3 regions of the Chryseobacterium hilariae genome follow, and region 1 is predicted to be linked to each of the others. Evidence: riboswitches for the same ligand, from Rfam matches in the RefSeq annotation. Region 1 holds a riboswitch; each other region holds the start of a gene.
What was found. A riboswitch is a leader RNA that binds a small molecule or an ion and turns the genes downstream of it on or off. The one in region 1 is predicted to bind cobalamin.

Region 1 (5,626 bases):
TTGAAAACGGATTCAATAATCTGGGAAATATAGTACTCAACCAAACGGTACAAACTTCAGCCGCCGGGCAGAAACATAATTTCTCCGCAGTAAAATATGTCATCAGTAACATCACGCTGATTGACGAAAGCGGAAATGAATTCAAATACAATGAAAATAATCCTGATAAAGGAGCTTTCATCGTAGATCAGGCCGATGCCGTTGCGGGAGTTGTTTATCTCGATCTGAACGGAATTCCGAAAAACAATTACAAAAAAGTAAAATTCGGACTTGGGATCAGTCAGAAGGCTTATCTGTTGGGGCAAAACGGTCAGGCAGAGTTCTGGACAAAAGCCAAGCAGAAAGGAATGTCGTGGTCATGGGCAGCCGGTTACGTTTTTGTAAAACTGGAAGGAAAATATGGAATTGCTTCTGCAGATACGGAATTTATGAATCACACCGGAAACATGGGAAATGTAACGGCTAATAATACTCCGGATCTTTACCGGGAAATTACGTTGAATCTTCCGGTAACCGCCAGAGTAACAGCTCAGATAAGACCTTCCATCCACATTCTTGTAGATCTTAATCAGTTCCTGAGCGGAAGCAAAACGCTTTCCCTTACCACAGAAAACAATATGATGATGGGTTCAAGCCAGCATTTGGTGGATGTTACCAATAATCTTACCGCGATGTTTAAAGTAGATCATGTTCATAATGATTAGGATTTTATTAAAAACAATGCTGCTGGTCATTACTTTTCTGAGCTGTTTGTCCTGTTCAGATGAGGTACTGCAGCCGCTGGAAAAAGATGAGGCGTATTCATTGCAGTTTCCATCGTACTTTCCTGAAATGACTTTCGATGCATCCGGCAATCCGGTGACGAAAAATGGAGTAGAGCTGGGGCGAAATTTATTTTATGAAGGAAGACTTTCCAGAAATAACACCATATCATGTGGTTTCTGTCATATTCAGGAAAATGCTTTCACGCATCATGGTCATACGGTGAGCCATGGTGTTGATGACAGAATTGGAATCCGTAATGCACCACCCATTCAGAACATGGCATTCCTGAAAAGGTATATGTGGGACGGCGTGATTCATAATCTGAACGAACAGCCGATCATTCCGATCACGGATGCCAATGAAATGGACAGCTCCATGCCTGAAGTAATTTCTAAATTAAAAAATGATCCGAAGTATAAAAAGCTTTTCATAGAAGCTTATGGTGACGAAAACATAACCGGTGAAAGAGTATTGAAGGCTTTGTCACAGTTTATGATAAGCATGATTTCCGCAGATTCTAAATACGACAGAGTTAAACAGGGAAAAGAAAACTTCACCTCTGAGGAATCTCAGGGAATGGCCCTTTTTAGCCAGAAGTGTGCTTCCTGCCATAGCGGAGAATTTTTCACGGATGAAAGCTTCAGGAATACAGGGATGTATTTTAATGTCCAGTTCAAAGATGCAGGACGTCATCGCGTAACTCTTGATCAGAACGACTGGATGAAATTCCGGGTACCGAGCCTCAGAAATGTGGAATATACTGCACCGTATATGCATGACGGAAGATTTTACACGCTGAGCGCGGTTCTTAATTTCTATTCCGATAGTGTGGAAGACAATCCCAATCTGGATCCGCAGCTGAAACAGAACGGACATGTCGGAATTGCTATGAATGCGCAGGAAAAGCAGTTGATCATCGCCTTTTTAAAAACCTTATCCGATCAAAACTTTATTTCTAATCCAAAATTTGCAGAATGAGCATCATGAACATGAGAAAAATAATTTTTATACTGAGCCTGACACTATCATGGGTTTCTCAGGCTAAAACAATCAACGACAGCCTGTATATCGCAGATCCTATAAACAGTATTGTATTTGATGACTGTGATGCTTGCGGCTGTGCGGCAGGAAACGGATCTTCCGGTTTTGAGTCTTTGCTGAACCCGCAGTTTATCGGGATCAAATATTTTGTCCAGCATTATAAAGCCAAAGAAAACCTTTTTGTAAAAGATCTTACACAGGATCAGTATTTCAATACCCTGCAGGTTTGGGGAAAAATTCCATTGACAGAAAAGCTGAGTGTATACGCCAGCCTGCCATTTCATTTTCATGAGAAGAGAACCATGCAGGGTGATATCAACATTAATGGTATCGGAGATCTGAACTTGATGGGAATCTACCGGATCATCAGTTCCAAAGATAATTTTCATCAGTTCAACGGAGGTTTAGGGGTGAAAATTCCTTTGGGAAAATTTGATGAAAAAGGGGCTTCCGGCGTCAATCCAAGTTTTCAGCTGGGAACGGGAAGCTGGGATTATCAGGCTGCTTTAAACTATAAGTTTCAAAAGAATAAACTGGCTGTACTGATCAACACAGATTACACGGTAAAAACCGAAAACAAAAAGAATTACCGTTTTGGAAACCAGTGGAATTACGCTGCAACAGGTTTTTATCAGCTTGCAGGAAATGAAAAGACCATTTTCTCTGCCAAGGCTGGACTTCAGGGTGAAGTCTATGATCAAAACAAACAGTTTGATGAGGCATTGCCTAACACAGCCGGAAGTGCTTTATATGGAAAACTCGGTTTCGAGGCTTCGTATAAAAAGTTCAGTCTGGGTGGTGAAGTCATGTTGCCTGCATATTCTAATTTGGCAGGAGTGATATTGAAGCAAAATCCAGGTTCAGTGTTTTTATCAATTTTGGAATTTAATATCATGGTGGCTTCGGACCCTCAGCCACCAAGTCAGGGTTCTTGAATGTTCATTACAATACAAATCAATTTTATAATTTATTGTAATTTCTAAAAACCGGTGGCTGAGGCTCCCGAAGCCACCGGTTTTCATACATCTTCTAATCTATCTGCTGTTTTTCATCGTATTGAGAATTAATTTATTATGCCGTTATTGCATATATTAAGTTATTTTCTATCTTTGCCGCAATCTGGTGCGCTGTGAAAAGCACTTAAAAGGGAACCTGGTGAAAATCCGGGACAGACCCGCTGCTGTAAGCTCCACATCAAAGTTTTTGAAGAGTATATCCACTGTTTTTTTTAATGGGAAGGATTTCAAAAACGGAGTAAGTCAGAAGACCTGCCAGAAGATAAACGTTTGATGCTTTCGTGGAATAAAGCTTAGGACAACAACGATTCTGTGCAGTAACAGCTGCGCTTTATCTTTGCTATCTTATATCCATTAGCGTCAGCATTATTCTCAATGAGCTAATGGTCAGAAAATGTACTGCTTCACAGTTTAAAAAAGGAGTTATCACATTATTTGTGATGGCATCTCAACTTATATTCTCTCAATCCGGAGACACAATCAGGGAGAAAACTATTCTTCCTATCCAGCTTTACAAAAAAGATTTTAAAGAAATTCTTCCTGCACAGGTACTTTCCGGCGAACAGCTTGAAAGGCTGAACAGTCAGTCGGTGGCCGATGCTTTACGGTATTTTTCAGGAGTTCAGATCAAAGATTATGGCGGGATGGGCGGCCTGAAAACGGTGAATATCCGGAGTATGGGAAGCCAGCATGTGGGAGTTTTCTATGACGGCATCCAGCTGGGAAATGTACAGAACGGAATAGTGGATCTTGGAAAGTTTTCATTGGATGATCTTGAAGCCATTTCTTTATACAACGGTCAGAAAAGTGAAATTTTTCAGCCTGCAAAGGATTTCGGATCTTCCGGATCTATTTATCTTCAACCTAAAATACCTGTTTTTAAAGGGAATCAGAAGACCAACTTGACGCTTAAGCTGAAATTAGGCACCATCAGTTTATTTAACCCTTCCTTCCGTGTGGAACAGAAGCTTTCAGAGAGAATTTCGGCAAGTTTCAGCTCGGAATTTGTACAAAGCGATGGATTGTATAAGTATAAATACGAAAAGAAAAATTCTGACGGATCTGTTGCCAATGATACCATTGCAAGAAGATATGATTCCTACATCCGGGCGAAACGTTTTGAAGGTGCCTTAAACGGAGCCATTAATGATGGAAGCTGGAGTGTACGCGGATACGGCTATATTTCCGATCGTGGAGTTCCTACGGCTATTGTTAATAATAATTTCACGCCTAAAGGTCAGCAGATGCTGGATGAAAATTATTTTGTCCAGGCCAGTTTCCGTAAAAAGCTGTTTCCAAAATTCGAAACACAGTTCAAAGCTAAATTTGCCTATGACTACACCCGGTTTTTAGATACGGCGAATGTGGCAACAACCGTTCTGCCGATAGATAATTCGTATGTTCAGAGAGAACTTTATTTTTCCAGTTCCAATATGTATTCTATTAATCAAAACTGGGATGTAAGTGCAAGCTTTGACTTTCAGTATAATAATCTGGATGCCAGCCTAAGGGATTTTTCATATCCTACACGATATACTTCGCTCGTTTCTTTGGCCACAACCTATCAGTGGAACCGGTTTAAATTTTTGGGAAATGTTCTGGGAACTTTTGTGCATGAAGAAGTGAAAATGAATGCAAAATCTCCCGATAAAACCGAATGGACTCCTTCCGCTTTCCTGAGCTATCAGCCTTTTGAATCCAAAGATCTTACCATACGGACTTTCTACAAAAGAGTGTTCAGGATGCCTACTTTCAATGATCTATACTACACGATGATCGGGAATGTTATGCTGAAACCGGAATATACAAATCAGTACGATGCCGGTTTTACCTATCAGAAACTCTATGACCATAAAGTTTTTAAAGGAATCTATGTGAAAGTGGATGGCTATTATAATGAAGTAGAAAACAAGATTATCGCCGTTCCTACTACCAATCTTTTCAGGTGGATGATGGTGAACCTGGGTGAAGTGAAAATCATCGGGGCAGACGTGAATGTTCAGGCTGAATTTGATATTAATAAATTGAAACTGAAACCTTTGGTAAGCTATACCTATCAGCGTGCTGGAGACTATACTGATAAAAGTGACGATTATTACGGGGACCAGATCTCCTATGTGCCCTGGCATGCATTGACCTTTACCATGATGGCAGACTATAAAGACTGGAGTTTCAATTACAGTTTTATGTACACCGGAGAGCGCTATGATGCCCAGCTGAATAATATCAAAGCCAATTATCTTCAGCCATGGTACACCCATGATTTATCCGTTCAGAAAAAATTCAACTGGCATTCTCATCAGATTAAAGCCGGTTTTGAAGTCAATAATGTCCTTAATCAATACTATGATGTGGTCAGGAATTATCCGATGCCCGGAAGAAATTTTAAACTTATTGTAAGCTTTACATTATGAAAAAACTCAACTTTTGCCTGCTGGCTTTTACTCTTTTCTTTCTGTTCTCGTGTAGAACGGATGACAATATAGTTCCCTCGGAGACAAAAGAGGTAAGGAACGGAGAAGATACTCCCATTAAAGGTTTTTATCTTCTGAACGAAGGAAATATGGGCAGCAACAAATGTACGCTCGATTATTTCGATTATGCGACAGGAACTTACCGCAAGAATATTTACGGAGAAACCAATCCTTCTGTGGTAAAAGAACTGGGTGATGTGGGAAATCATATCATGATCTACGGTAGCAAAATGTATGTGGTGGTGAATGTTTCCAATAAAATTGAAGTGCTGGAAGCCAAAACAGCCAAACGGATCAAAACCATACAGCTGCAGAACTGCCGTTATCTGG
Region 2 (5,626 bases), on a different contig from region 1:
TTAAACTCAGGTTCAGAATATTTCCGAATAAAGTTTATAACAAAATATATGAAAAAATTACTATTTACACTTTCATTTACTTTTTCTGCAATGGTTTTAGGACAGAAAACAGCTGGTAAGACAGCCAATCTGGTACTTTATTCTTACCAGACCTTTAACTGCGATAATAAAGGATATTTCGATCCCCGAAAATATAAAAAAGAAGAAATAGATGGATCTTTCAAACTTCTATATACACTCAATGGGGTTTCTTTTGACAATCATACTGTTTTTAAGCTTTCCGATCTTGAAGATATTCGAAAAAACAAAAATACTTATCTGCAGCAACTTGAAAAACAGTATCAGGAGAAGAAAAAGAAGCTGTATGACCTTAAAGTAATTAATCTTCCGGAATGGAGAAAACTTCACCAGGAAACAATACGGTCTTTTGAAGGTGAATATCAACTCAAAAAAGAAGAACTTAAGGCTTACTCTGATCCGGCATCTCTAAAAAACAGTAAGTTTTACACTACGTGCAAAGAATATATTGATGCAGTTTCTTCTTCCGACAAACAGAAAATGTACGCCGTTTGGAAAAACTTTGTCGAAGCCAAAAGCAAGGATAATGCTGATCCACAATCAGTAATTGATAAGTTCAATGTCCAATTCAACGATCCGAAGAAAGATGATTATGCGCTGATCCAATTGATTGGTTTCGGATTCTACAACTGTGCCAACGGTAGTTTCAGACCTGATCCTAATGATGAGGGAGCACTTTATGAAAAATTTGATAAGATCTTTACTAAGCTGAAACAGGACTGTGATGAGCCGTAATTTTATTTAATGATTCAAAAATTTAATGATTTAAAAAATTAGGCAGCATTCGTTTTCGGGTGCTGTTTTACGTTTCCGTATAAGAAATTTCTGTTATTGAGCTCGAAAAAAATGATTGGCTTTTATTTCAGACAGCTGAACTGATGTGGAAGGAATTCCAAATTTAAGCAACCGGTCGATAATATGTTCAAGATGGGTACTGTCTTTCAACACACATTCAGCAATGAGGCAGTATTCTCCTGTGATTCTTTTATAGCTGATGATCTCTGGGAAATGTTTCAGGTGGTCAATAAATATTCTAAACTCATCATTTTTAAACTTCAGATGAATAATGACTTTCAAGCTGTATCCGAGAAGGCCATAATCAATATCTGCTGTAAAACTTTTAATGACACCGGTATCAGTAAGGTTCTGTACTCTTTCTTTTGTAGCCGATTGAGAAAGAGAAATTTTGCGCCCTATTTCAGCATAGCTTAGCCTGGAATTTTCAGTCAGTAACCGTAAAATTTTATGGTCAAATTCGTCTAAAACGATTTTCATTGTACTTTGAAATTAAATCAGTTGAAATCTTCAAAATTATAAAATTTAACCATGAAATCCATTTTAAAATCACATGAATTAGACAGAAATTTGACATAAAAAATATGACAACAATTGAATTTTCAGACAATGGAAATACACCATTTGAAAAGTTAATCGGGCACAATCCGGAAATACTTGCAAACTGGAATTCTCTTGAAGAGACTTTCTTTAAGAATACAGCATTAGATCCCAATTTACTCGAGCAGGTGCGAAGAACCATGGCTTTTGGCAATGGCTGTGAATACTGTATGGTAAAAGGCGGAAGACCCAATTTCAGTCAGTCAGATCTTAAAATTTCCGTAGCCGTAAGCTTCGCAGAGCTATTCTCTAAAGATCACCGTTCCATACTCAAGAGCCATTTCAGCATGTTGAGAGAATTCTTTTCCGGAAAAGAAATTTCGGAGCTCTGCACCTTTATCAGTTTTATCAGTGCTTCCCAAAAACTGGGGAAAATATTTAATCTGACTGAAGAATATCAACAAAATGCAGTAGTGAGAATGGAGCAGTTAATTTTATTTAAAGATCAAAAAATTTAATGATTTAAAGATTATAATGGCAGTATCCGCTGAGGTACTGCTTTTTATTTTCTATATACTCACTCCGTGAATATTCTTAACCTCAGCCATCACAAAAGTACTGTGTGCACTTCCGATGGAATCCAATGAGCCCAGCTTATTAAATACAAAATCCTGGTAATGTTTCATATCTCTTACCTGAACCTTAAGGAGAAAATCGAAGTCTCCTGAAATATTATAGCATTCAGCAATTTCATCAATCTGTAAAATATCTTCTACAAGCTGATTTCCTACAGAACGGTCATGGATCTTAAGCTTGATTTGGCAAAAAACTGTAAACCCGCGATTCAGTTTCTCTGCTTCCAGAACGGCTGCATAATGCTTGATATATCCTTCTTGCTCAAGTCTTTTCATCCGTTCGAAAACAGGTGAAGGTGAAAGATTGACTTCTTTTGCAATCTCTTTTACAGTCAATTTCGCATTCTTTTGCAGGATTCTAAGCAGTTGAAGATCCCTTTCATCCAGTCTTTCCACAGAATAATATTCTTTTTGAGGTTATATTTTTCAAATGTACAGAATATTTAACTTTAAAAATACAGTCAAACCAAACTATATTCCTAATTATTATAATTCAGCCAATCAATTCACTTTAATTAATACCTTTGACACAGATTTTGTTCTTTAACATACTTCATCAAACAGAAGAGGTTTTACATAACGTAGATTAATAGGGAATCGTGTGAGAATCACGAGCTGTCGCGCAACTGTAAGTAGCACACCAAAAGTTTTTATCCGGGAGATCCACTGCCAACAGCGGGAAGGATGATAAAGACCGTTACAAGCCAGGAGACCTGCCTGTTCTGAATTGACAATGCTTTCGCGGTCTGAAGCTTTAGATCATACAGATGATACTTTTGAATGTATTGGGTTTTAAATTTAATTTTTGATTTAAACGCAAAGTTTTTTTATGTTGGCTTTTTATTATATAAGGAACCCAATTTAAAACTTTGCTTCAAAAATAAACCTTTAAGCCAATTTTTCTTATTTGACAGAAAAATCACGTCCTAATTGTATCTCTTCTATTTCTAAAATTACTTTCTTCGGCGGCATTGTGAAGCATCTCTAGAGAACTTTACCCTTATTATTTAATTAAAAGTTAAAAAGAAAATGCAAACACACCTACTTGGCTATCCGCGTATTGGTAGCAACAGAGAACTCAAAAAAGTCTGCGAGCAGTATTGGTCAGGCAAAGCAACATTAAATGAGCTCCTGGAAACCGGAAAAAACATCAGCCTTCAAAATTGGAAACTTCAACAAGCTGCAAGAATTGATCTTGTTCCCTGCAACGATTTTTCTTATTATGATCAGGTTCTGGATATGACCCTGTCTGTCGGGGCCATTCCGGAGCGCTATAAAGAAATTGCCTCAAGAGCATCCAATTCTGAGCTTGATCTGTATTTTGCAATGGCAAGAGGCTATCAGAAAGACGGTCTCGACATTACCGCCATGGAAATGACAAAATGGTTTGATACGAATTACCATTACATTGTTCCTGAATTTCATAAGAACCAGCAGTTCAGGTTATTTTCCAAAAAGATCATCAGTGAATTCGTCAGTGCAAAACAAGCCGGAATTAATGCCAAGCCAGTCATCATCGGTCCTCTCACCTATCTTCTTCTGGGAAAAGAAAAAGAAGAAGGTTTTGACAAGCTTGATCTGGCTCAAAACCTGCTTCCTGTTTATCTTCAGATTTTAAAAGAACTGGAAAATCACGGTGCCGAATATATTCAGTTTGATGAGCCTTTTCTGGCATTAGATTTAAATGAAAAAGCAAAGGAAACCTATCAATTTATTTACACCGAAATCAGGAAACAGTTTCCCAATTTAAAGTTCATCGTGACCACTTATTTTGATGGATTACAAGATAATCTTTCATTAGCGGCTTCCCTTCCTGTAGATGTCCTGCATATTGATCTGGTACGTTGTCCTGAACAGCTGGATGAAGTTTTAAATGTTATTCCTCAAACATTAAGTTTATCCTTAGGTATTATAGACGGGAGAAACATCTGGAAAAATGATTTTGAAAGATCATTAGGCTTCATCGAAAAAGCAGTATATGCGATTGGTTCAGAAAGAATTTTCATAGCCCCTTCCTGTTCTCTGCTCCACTCACCTTATGACCTGGATCTTGAGACAAACGAAAAGACATTATCTCCTGAAATTAAGCAATGGATGGCTTTTGCCAAACAAAAAGTTGATGAAGTTGTAGCCTTGAAAAAGCTGGCTTCAGGAAAGGCAGATTACCAGGCTTTACAACAATATGCAGAAAATAAAAAGGCCGTTGAAACCCGCAAAACCTCAGCATTGATCCACAATCAGGATGTAAAAGACCGTGTGGATGTAACCACTGAAGATGATGCGAAAAGAAACAGCCCGTTCAGCATAAGGAAAGAGGAACAGCAGAAAATTCTACAGCTTCCTTTGTTTCCTACTACAACAATTGGCTCTTTTCCTCAGACTAAAGAGGTTAGAGCATGGAGGTCGAAGTTTAAAAAAGGTGAACTGACCGCTGAGCAATATGATGATCTTCTTAAAAAAGAGACAGAAAGAACGATCCGCTGGCAGGAAGAAATCGGCATTGATGTGCTGGTTCACGGAGAATTTGAGCGTAATGATATGGTGGAATATTTCGGGGAACAGCTTTCCGGGTTTGCTTTTACTCAAAACGGATGGGTTCAGAGCTACGGCAGCCGATGCGTAAAACCTCCGGTGATCTATGGCGATGTTCACCGTCCGCATCCGATGACGGTTTACTGGTCCCAATATGCCCAATCTTTAACTCAGAAATGGGTAAAAGGAATGCTTACAGGTCCTGTAACGATTCTTCAATGGTCTTTTGTACGTGATGACCAGCCTCGTTCTCTTACCTGTAAACAGATTGCACTGGCAATCCGTGATGAGGTGAATGATCTTGAAAAAGCAGGAATCAGAATCATACAGATCGATGAACCGGCTATCAGAGAAGGGCTTCCGCTCAGACGATCCGAATGGCAGCAATATCTTAAATGGGCTGTAGAAGCGTTCAGGATTTCATCTTCCGGTGTGGAGGATGCAACGCAGATCCATACGCATATGTGCTATTCTGAATTTAATGATATTATCCAGAATATTGCTGATATGGATGCCGATGTGATCACGATAGAATGCTCAAGAAGCCAGATGGAACTGCTGAATGCTTTTGCAGATTTCAAATATCCGAATGAGATTGGTCCGGGAGTTTACGATATCCACTCGCCAAGGGTTCCTTCAAAAGAAGAAATGGTTGAATTGCTGAAAAAAGCGCAAGCCGTTATTCCTGCACAGCAGCTTTGGGTAAACCCTGACTGTGGTTTGAAAACCCGCCATTGGGATGAGACTGAAAAGGCGTTGATTGCCATGGTAGAAGCTTCAAAAGAAGCCGCAAAAATTTTTGATAAAGAAGGAAATTTAGTTAAATAATAGGATTTGTGCAGGAGTTTTTAAGCTCCTGCTTTTTTTGTTTTGGTCAAAAAAATTATAGCATCTTTATGACTACTTTTCCTTTTGCATGGCCACTTTCTACATATTTCACTGCTTCATTAGTATTTTCGAACGAAAAAACTTTGTCGATGACAGGTTTTATTTCTCCTGCTTCTATCAATTTTGTAATTTCTGCTAATTGCTTTCCATCAGCTTTC
Region 3 (5,626 bases), on a different contig from region 1:
GTCATGAGTTTTTAGGCTCAAAAATGGTAAAGACCCTTTTTCACAGACTAAAACTGCCGCTGGGAAACGATATGAAATATGTCCAGAAGATGGTGAAGCTTTCGTCCCGTCCTATTGCCCTTATTACCGATGATGCCTCAGATTCTGCATTGAGAAGACTTTTATTTGATGCCGGTGAAGATCTGGAAGATCTGTTTACCCTGTGTAAAGCAGATATTACAACCAAAAACTCCAAAAAACAGGACAGATTCAAAAAGAACTTCGAATATGTAGCAGTGAAGATCAAAGAAGTGGAGGAAAAAGATCAGGTGCGTAATTTCCAGCCGCCGATCACAGGAGAAGAGATCATGCAGATGTTTGATCTGAAACCAGGAAAAGAGATCGGAATTCTCAAAGAAAAAGTAAAAGAAGCCATTCTGGAAGGTGAGATTCCCAATGACAAGGAAGAAGCTGAAAAGTTTGTCATTGCAGAAGCGGAGAAGCTGGGATTGAAGTATAATTAAAACTTAAAATATATAAAAGGCTTCGGCGGGACAAAGTCCCGCCGAAGCCTTTTATAATCAGTAAAAACAAAATCAGGCCGCTTCTCCGAAGCGGCCTGAAAAAAAACACAAATGATGAAAAAAAATAAAATTTATAAATAATACCGAAGTATTAATGTCTTAGTTTGCATAGACTGAGTTTGAGCCTATACCCGTTGTGAACGATCTGATGATAGCTCCAGAAGTATTATAAACTACAATTTTGCTGGCCTGGGTAAATCCATTGGAATCCGAAGTGAAAATTTTGTCATTGATCACACTGAAACCATATAAAGCAGAATACGCATCAACACTGTTCGCTACAGTAAACAGCGGCGATGTAGGTGCTGTTGCAGCGCTCATATCCATCTTGTAAACGTTTTTCCCTGAAGTGAAATAAAACTTACCATTGGCAATTTCAAGGTTCGTAGCATTGGCAATACCTGTTAAAGTAGTTGTTTTTGTAATGCTTCCTGTGCTTGAGATCTGGTAAATATAAGAATCAGCAGTTCCTGCAGCAATAGCATACACATTTTGGTTGCTTGAAATGATCTTGTTGATGTTTCCTGCTGGCAGCGTGATCGTAGACTGAACATCGTTAGTAGAAGTATTGATATAAGTAATCTTATTTCCAAAACCAAATGAAGCATTCTGAACAAAAATATTGTTTCCCGCTTCTACAATTCTTTCAGCAGCATCTGTGAAAGTGATTTTTTTGATGAAAGAACGGTCTGAAGCTTTATAGATGCTTACATACTTGGCTCCTAAATATTTATCATTCGTTACATAAATATTGTTGTTGGCAAAAGCCATATATCGGGGAGCATTAAGTTCAGCGGTAATCTCGCCATTCGCTTTAAAGTTATAGCGGTTTGCGATCTGGATCTTATTGGAATTATTCAATAACAGATATGCATTTTCACCATTGAAAGCAACCATCTGTAAAACGTCACCTAATTTTGCTCCTCCATTATTAAGGGCAAAAACATTATCCTGTTTAAGGTTCAGGTCTGCACTTACAAACGTTACGTCACCTTCAGGTTTTCCGAAAGTACCTTCATTAGCGATTAAAAAACCATTGCCATAGAATATTTCCGGCTCATCATTATTATCACTGCTACAGGACACGATGCCCAAAAGAAGTGTAAAAGAAAAAAGAAGAGGTAGAATTTTGTTCAGTTTCATAATATTTTTAAGTTAAAAATTAATAGTTGCGTACATACTGTAATTTCTCTTAGGCATCGGATATAAAGATACCGTCTGATAAAATGTATTGGTAACATTGTTCACTTTAAATCCTAAAGTGTATTTCTTGAAAAGTGAGGCGGAAATTCCGGTATTTAAAATAAAATAAGGATCAATAGCTGTAGATCTTTGTTCATCCGTAGTTGTGTAGGTAAGACCGTTGAAAAGCCCTTGTGCATATAGCTTAAAGAATGAATAGCCATACTCGATATTTCCGACAGCTTTATGGATCGGAACATACATCATCTGCATTTCAGTATTCTTGTTGACAGATTTCGAATAAGTGTACCCTGCATCCAGCTTTAAAGCATGTTTTCCGAATTTCTTATTCCACTTAACCTGTGATTCCAGCCCGTAAGATTCAACTCTGTACGTATTCACAGGAGCCCAGTATCCGTAAGGTGTAGGAAGCCAGTTGATGAGGTTTTTGATGTCCATATAATAAGGACTCAATGTAATTTTAAAATCTCCTAAGCTGAACTCATGGCTCATGTCAATGTTCGTGGACGTTTCAGGAAGCAGATCCAGGTTTCCTCCCGGCTGCCAGTAAAGATCATTAAAAGAAGGATACCTGAAATTTCTTGAAAAATTGACTCCCATACGGTACCATTGTAAAGCATCCCATTTTCCCGAAAAAGAATACAGAAGGGGAGAAGAGATATCCTCTACAAAATCCTTCTTGATACCGGCTTCAAAACGAAGCTCCTTCGTGGCAAAATATCTGATTAAGCCGGATAGAGAACCTACATTTCTGCTGATAACCCCAATTCCGGATTGATTGTCTTTTTCTGCTTGATAGCCTTCACCCTTATTCACCTGGAATTCCCCAATAACATTAATGTTGATTTTTGGAGTGATGAAATAGTTGAAGTCATTTTTGAAAATATAGTTCTTTCCCTCTGCACCACTTGTTTTAGGCTGGTTAAGATCTGAAAAATACTGAAAATTATCTTCCGTATAAGCCGCTTTTAAGCTGTTTGAAAGATTACTTTTATTGATATCCCATGCGATCAGGCTTCTCAAAGTCTGCGCGTTATATTTTGTTCTGTTTCCAATTTGTTCAAAAACAGGATAATGCTGTGACGCATCGAACATCTGATTCTGCCATGAAATAGTCTGATGATCAGCAATTTTATAAGAAGCTCCGATGTTAACTGAAGTATTGTAATATCTGCCGTTAACATTATAAAATCCCGTGCTTCCTACAACAAACTCTGGGACTTTATAATCATTTTGGCTTGTAAAATAGCTTCCCGAAACCTTAACGCTTAATTTATCATTGCTGAATGAAGCTTGCATAAAATTATTATAAGTATCAAAAGAGCCCGCCTCCGAATAAACAGAACCCTTGAAGCCCCTGTTGAAATCCAGAATATTATTTAAATGAATGCTTCCTCCAATAGCCCCGCTGCCATAAACAACACTGCCTCCGCCAGCTTTTATATCAATCTGGTCATATCCGAAAAGTGGAATATTATTCACATCTCCCTGTCCTAGAAAGCTGGAATTAATATTAATTCCGTTCCACACAAAAGCGGTCTGCTGAGCTGTTGTTCCCCTGAATGAAGGCGAAGAAACCGCCCCACGGCCATTTTCTTTCACATAAATAGAAGACTGAAAGCGTAAAAGTTCAGAAAGATTAGCTGAGTTTTTCTCGAGATCTTTTGGAGTGATCGTACGTACCGGATGGAAAAGCTTTACCTTGCTCATCTGGCTGTCAAAAATATAAATGGTGTCAACCGCTTTCTCCTGTCCGAAGAGAAAGCTGCCGTAAGACGAACAAAGCAGTAATAAAGACCTTTTTATATCCATACTATTTTACTTTTCCTCCGAAAGTAATACGTTTTGAGTTATAATTTTGGCAGGTCTCCTGACTTTCGCTTTCTGCACCTTCCCGTATAAACAGTGGTTTTTTGCAGAAATCTTATTGCGATTTACAGTTGCGGGGACAGTTTGGGAGTTACACCCAATTCCCTATTATTTCCAAAATGCTGGAAACCAAAATTTTTGCAAAGATAACTTTTTAAATTTATTGCACAAAAAGACAAAAAGTCAATTGTGAGTGGTCAATTGTGAATAGTGAATAGTGAATAGTGAATTTTGCTTCGCAAGGAAATTTATAAATGTATAAATGATCAGTATTGAACATGACAGTACAAAATTGAAAATAATTCTTAAATTAACAATTCACTTGCAAAGCAAAATTCACTATTCACATCAACCAAAATTTCCTATTCACAAAATTTCACCTTTACAAAAACGATGAATCAAAATAGAAAGGAAGCAGGTCTTTAATAGAATGTACCTTCACCACTTCATCATTCATGCTTGAAAAATAAAGGATGATGTTTTCGTTCTGTTTCGTTTCATATTCTATTAAACTTTGCCGGCAGGCTCCACAAGGTGGAATCGGAGGATTTTTCTCATGAAATTCTTTAGGACCTCCAACGACAAAGATCTTTTTTACCTTGACATCCGGAAAATTGGCTGCCACCCAGAAAAGAGTCGTTCTTTCTGCACATAACCCCGATGGATAGGCTGCATTCTCCTGGTTGTTACCGGAATAAATTTCACCGTTTTCCAGTAAAACGGCACATCCTACAAGGAAATTCGAATAGGGCGCATAAGCATTTTCACGGGCCTGAATCGCTCTCTCAAATAAGGTTTTTTCTATATCGTTCAGTTCACTGCTGTTTTTAAAATGCTCGTAACTGATCTGTATGTCTTTTTTCATATATTAGTAAGACTAAAAAGGGGGCCAAATTTACTTCTTTTTCATCACTTCGACAATGTTTTTTTTATTCATCATTAAATTGAAAATCAAAAAGTAAAATGTTATACACACCAGTAAAATTTAGAAATATAGAATTGAAAAACAGATGGGTAATGTCTCCTATGTGTATGTATTCATGCGACAATGGATTGGCTAATGATTTCCATTTTGTACATTATGGAAGCAGATCCCAGGGCGGAACAGGCCTTATCATGGTTGAAGCTACGGGAGTAGAGCCACGCGGAAGAATTACCAACCACTGTATGGGAATCTGGAATGATCAGCAGGCGGAAGAGCTTAGAAAAATTGTTGATTTTGTTCATTCCCGTTCAGAAAGTAAAATAGGGATCCAGCTTGCCCATGCCGGAAGAAAAGGTTCTACATGGAATAACCTGCAGATCCCTGTTGAAGAAGGATGGGAAACCGTAGCGCCAAGTCCTATTCCTTACCATCCTACTGAAAGGATTCCGCATGTTCTGACTGCTAACGAGATTAAGGAACAGGTACAGAACTTTAAAGAAGCAGCGAAAAGAGCTGTAAAGGCAGGTTTTGATATTATAGAAATTCACGGCGCACACGGATACCTTATCCATCAGTTTTTGTCACCACTTTCCAACATCAGAACAGATGAATATGGCGGTAGCTTTGAAAACAGGATTCGTTTTCTTTTGGAAATTGTTGATGCTGTCAATGAAGAGCTGGATGAAAATACAGCACTTTTTGTAAGGATTTCCGGAACCGAATATGCCGAAAACGGATGGGACATCAATGACAGTGTAAAGCTTGCCGAAGTTTTAAAAGAACATTCCGTAGACCTGATAGATGTTTCAAGCGGTGGAAATATCCATGGCGCAAAAATACCTGTATTTAATGGCTACCAGGTTCCTTTTTCATCCCAGATCAAAAAAGAAGCCGGTGTGAAAACCGGAGCAGTGGGATTAATTACAAGTGTAGAACAGGCCGAAGAAATCCTGGAAAAAGGAGAGGCAGACCTCATATTTGTGGCAAGAGAAATCTTAAGAAACCCATATATTGCCGTTCAGGGATCATTTGACATGAAGGAAGACTGCTTCTTCCCTCACCAATA

Region 2: another riboswitch for cobalamin. It lies ahead of metE (5-methyltetrahydropteroyltriglutamate--homocysteine S-methyltransferase); the one in region 1 lies ahead of ACMGDK_RS08005 (TonB-dependent receptor plug domain-containing protein).
Region 3: another riboswitch for cobalamin. It lies ahead of ACMGDK_RS10840 (TonB-dependent receptor plug domain-containing protein); the one in region 1 lies ahead of ACMGDK_RS08005 (TonB-dependent receptor plug domain-containing protein).

Annotation. Positions count from the first base shown of each region.
Region 1 covers NZ_JBLFFJ010000002.1:248,035-253,660, reverse strand. Annotated here, with positions in the region: gene ACMGDK_RS08020 (MbnP family protein) at 1-704, shown strand, start outside; gene ACMGDK_RS08015 (cytochrome-c peroxidase) at 697-1,743, shown strand; gene ACMGDK_RS08010 (transporter) at 1,740-2,741, shown strand; cobalamin riboswitch at 2,910-3,096, shown strand; gene ACMGDK_RS08005 (TonB-dependent receptor plug domain-containing protein) at 3,263-5,236, shown strand; gene ACMGDK_RS08000 (YncE family protein) at 5,233-5,626, shown strand, end outside.
Region 2 covers NZ_JBLFFJ010000001.1:264,456-270,081, reverse strand. Annotated here, with positions in the region: gene ACMGDK_RS01260 (hypothetical protein) at 49-813, shown strand; gene ACMGDK_RS01255 (Lrp/AsnC family transcriptional regulator) at 907-1,353, opposite strand; gene ACMGDK_RS01250 (carboxymuconolactone decarboxylase family protein) at 1,458-1,931, shown strand; gene ACMGDK_RS01245 (Lrp/AsnC family transcriptional regulator) at 1,983-2,444, opposite strand; cobalamin riboswitch at 2,599-2,783, shown strand; gene metE (5-methyltetrahydropteroyltriglutamate--homocysteine S-methyltransferase) at 3,078-5,408, shown strand; gene ACMGDK_RS01235 (NADP-dependent oxidoreductase) at 5,464-5,626, opposite strand, start outside.
Region 3 covers NZ_JBLFFJ010000003.1:289,165-294,790, reverse strand. Annotated here, with positions in the region: gene ACMGDK_RS10850 (CCA tRNA nucleotidyltransferase) at 1-503, shown strand, start outside; gene ACMGDK_RS10845 (DUF5074 domain-containing protein) at 663-1,706, opposite strand; gene ACMGDK_RS10840 (TonB-dependent receptor plug domain-containing protein) at 1,719-3,578, opposite strand; cobalamin riboswitch at 3,610-3,784, opposite strand; gene ACMGDK_RS10835 (cytidine deaminase) at 4,018-4,500, opposite strand; gene namA (NADPH dehydrogenase NamA) at 4,599-5,626, shown strand, end outside.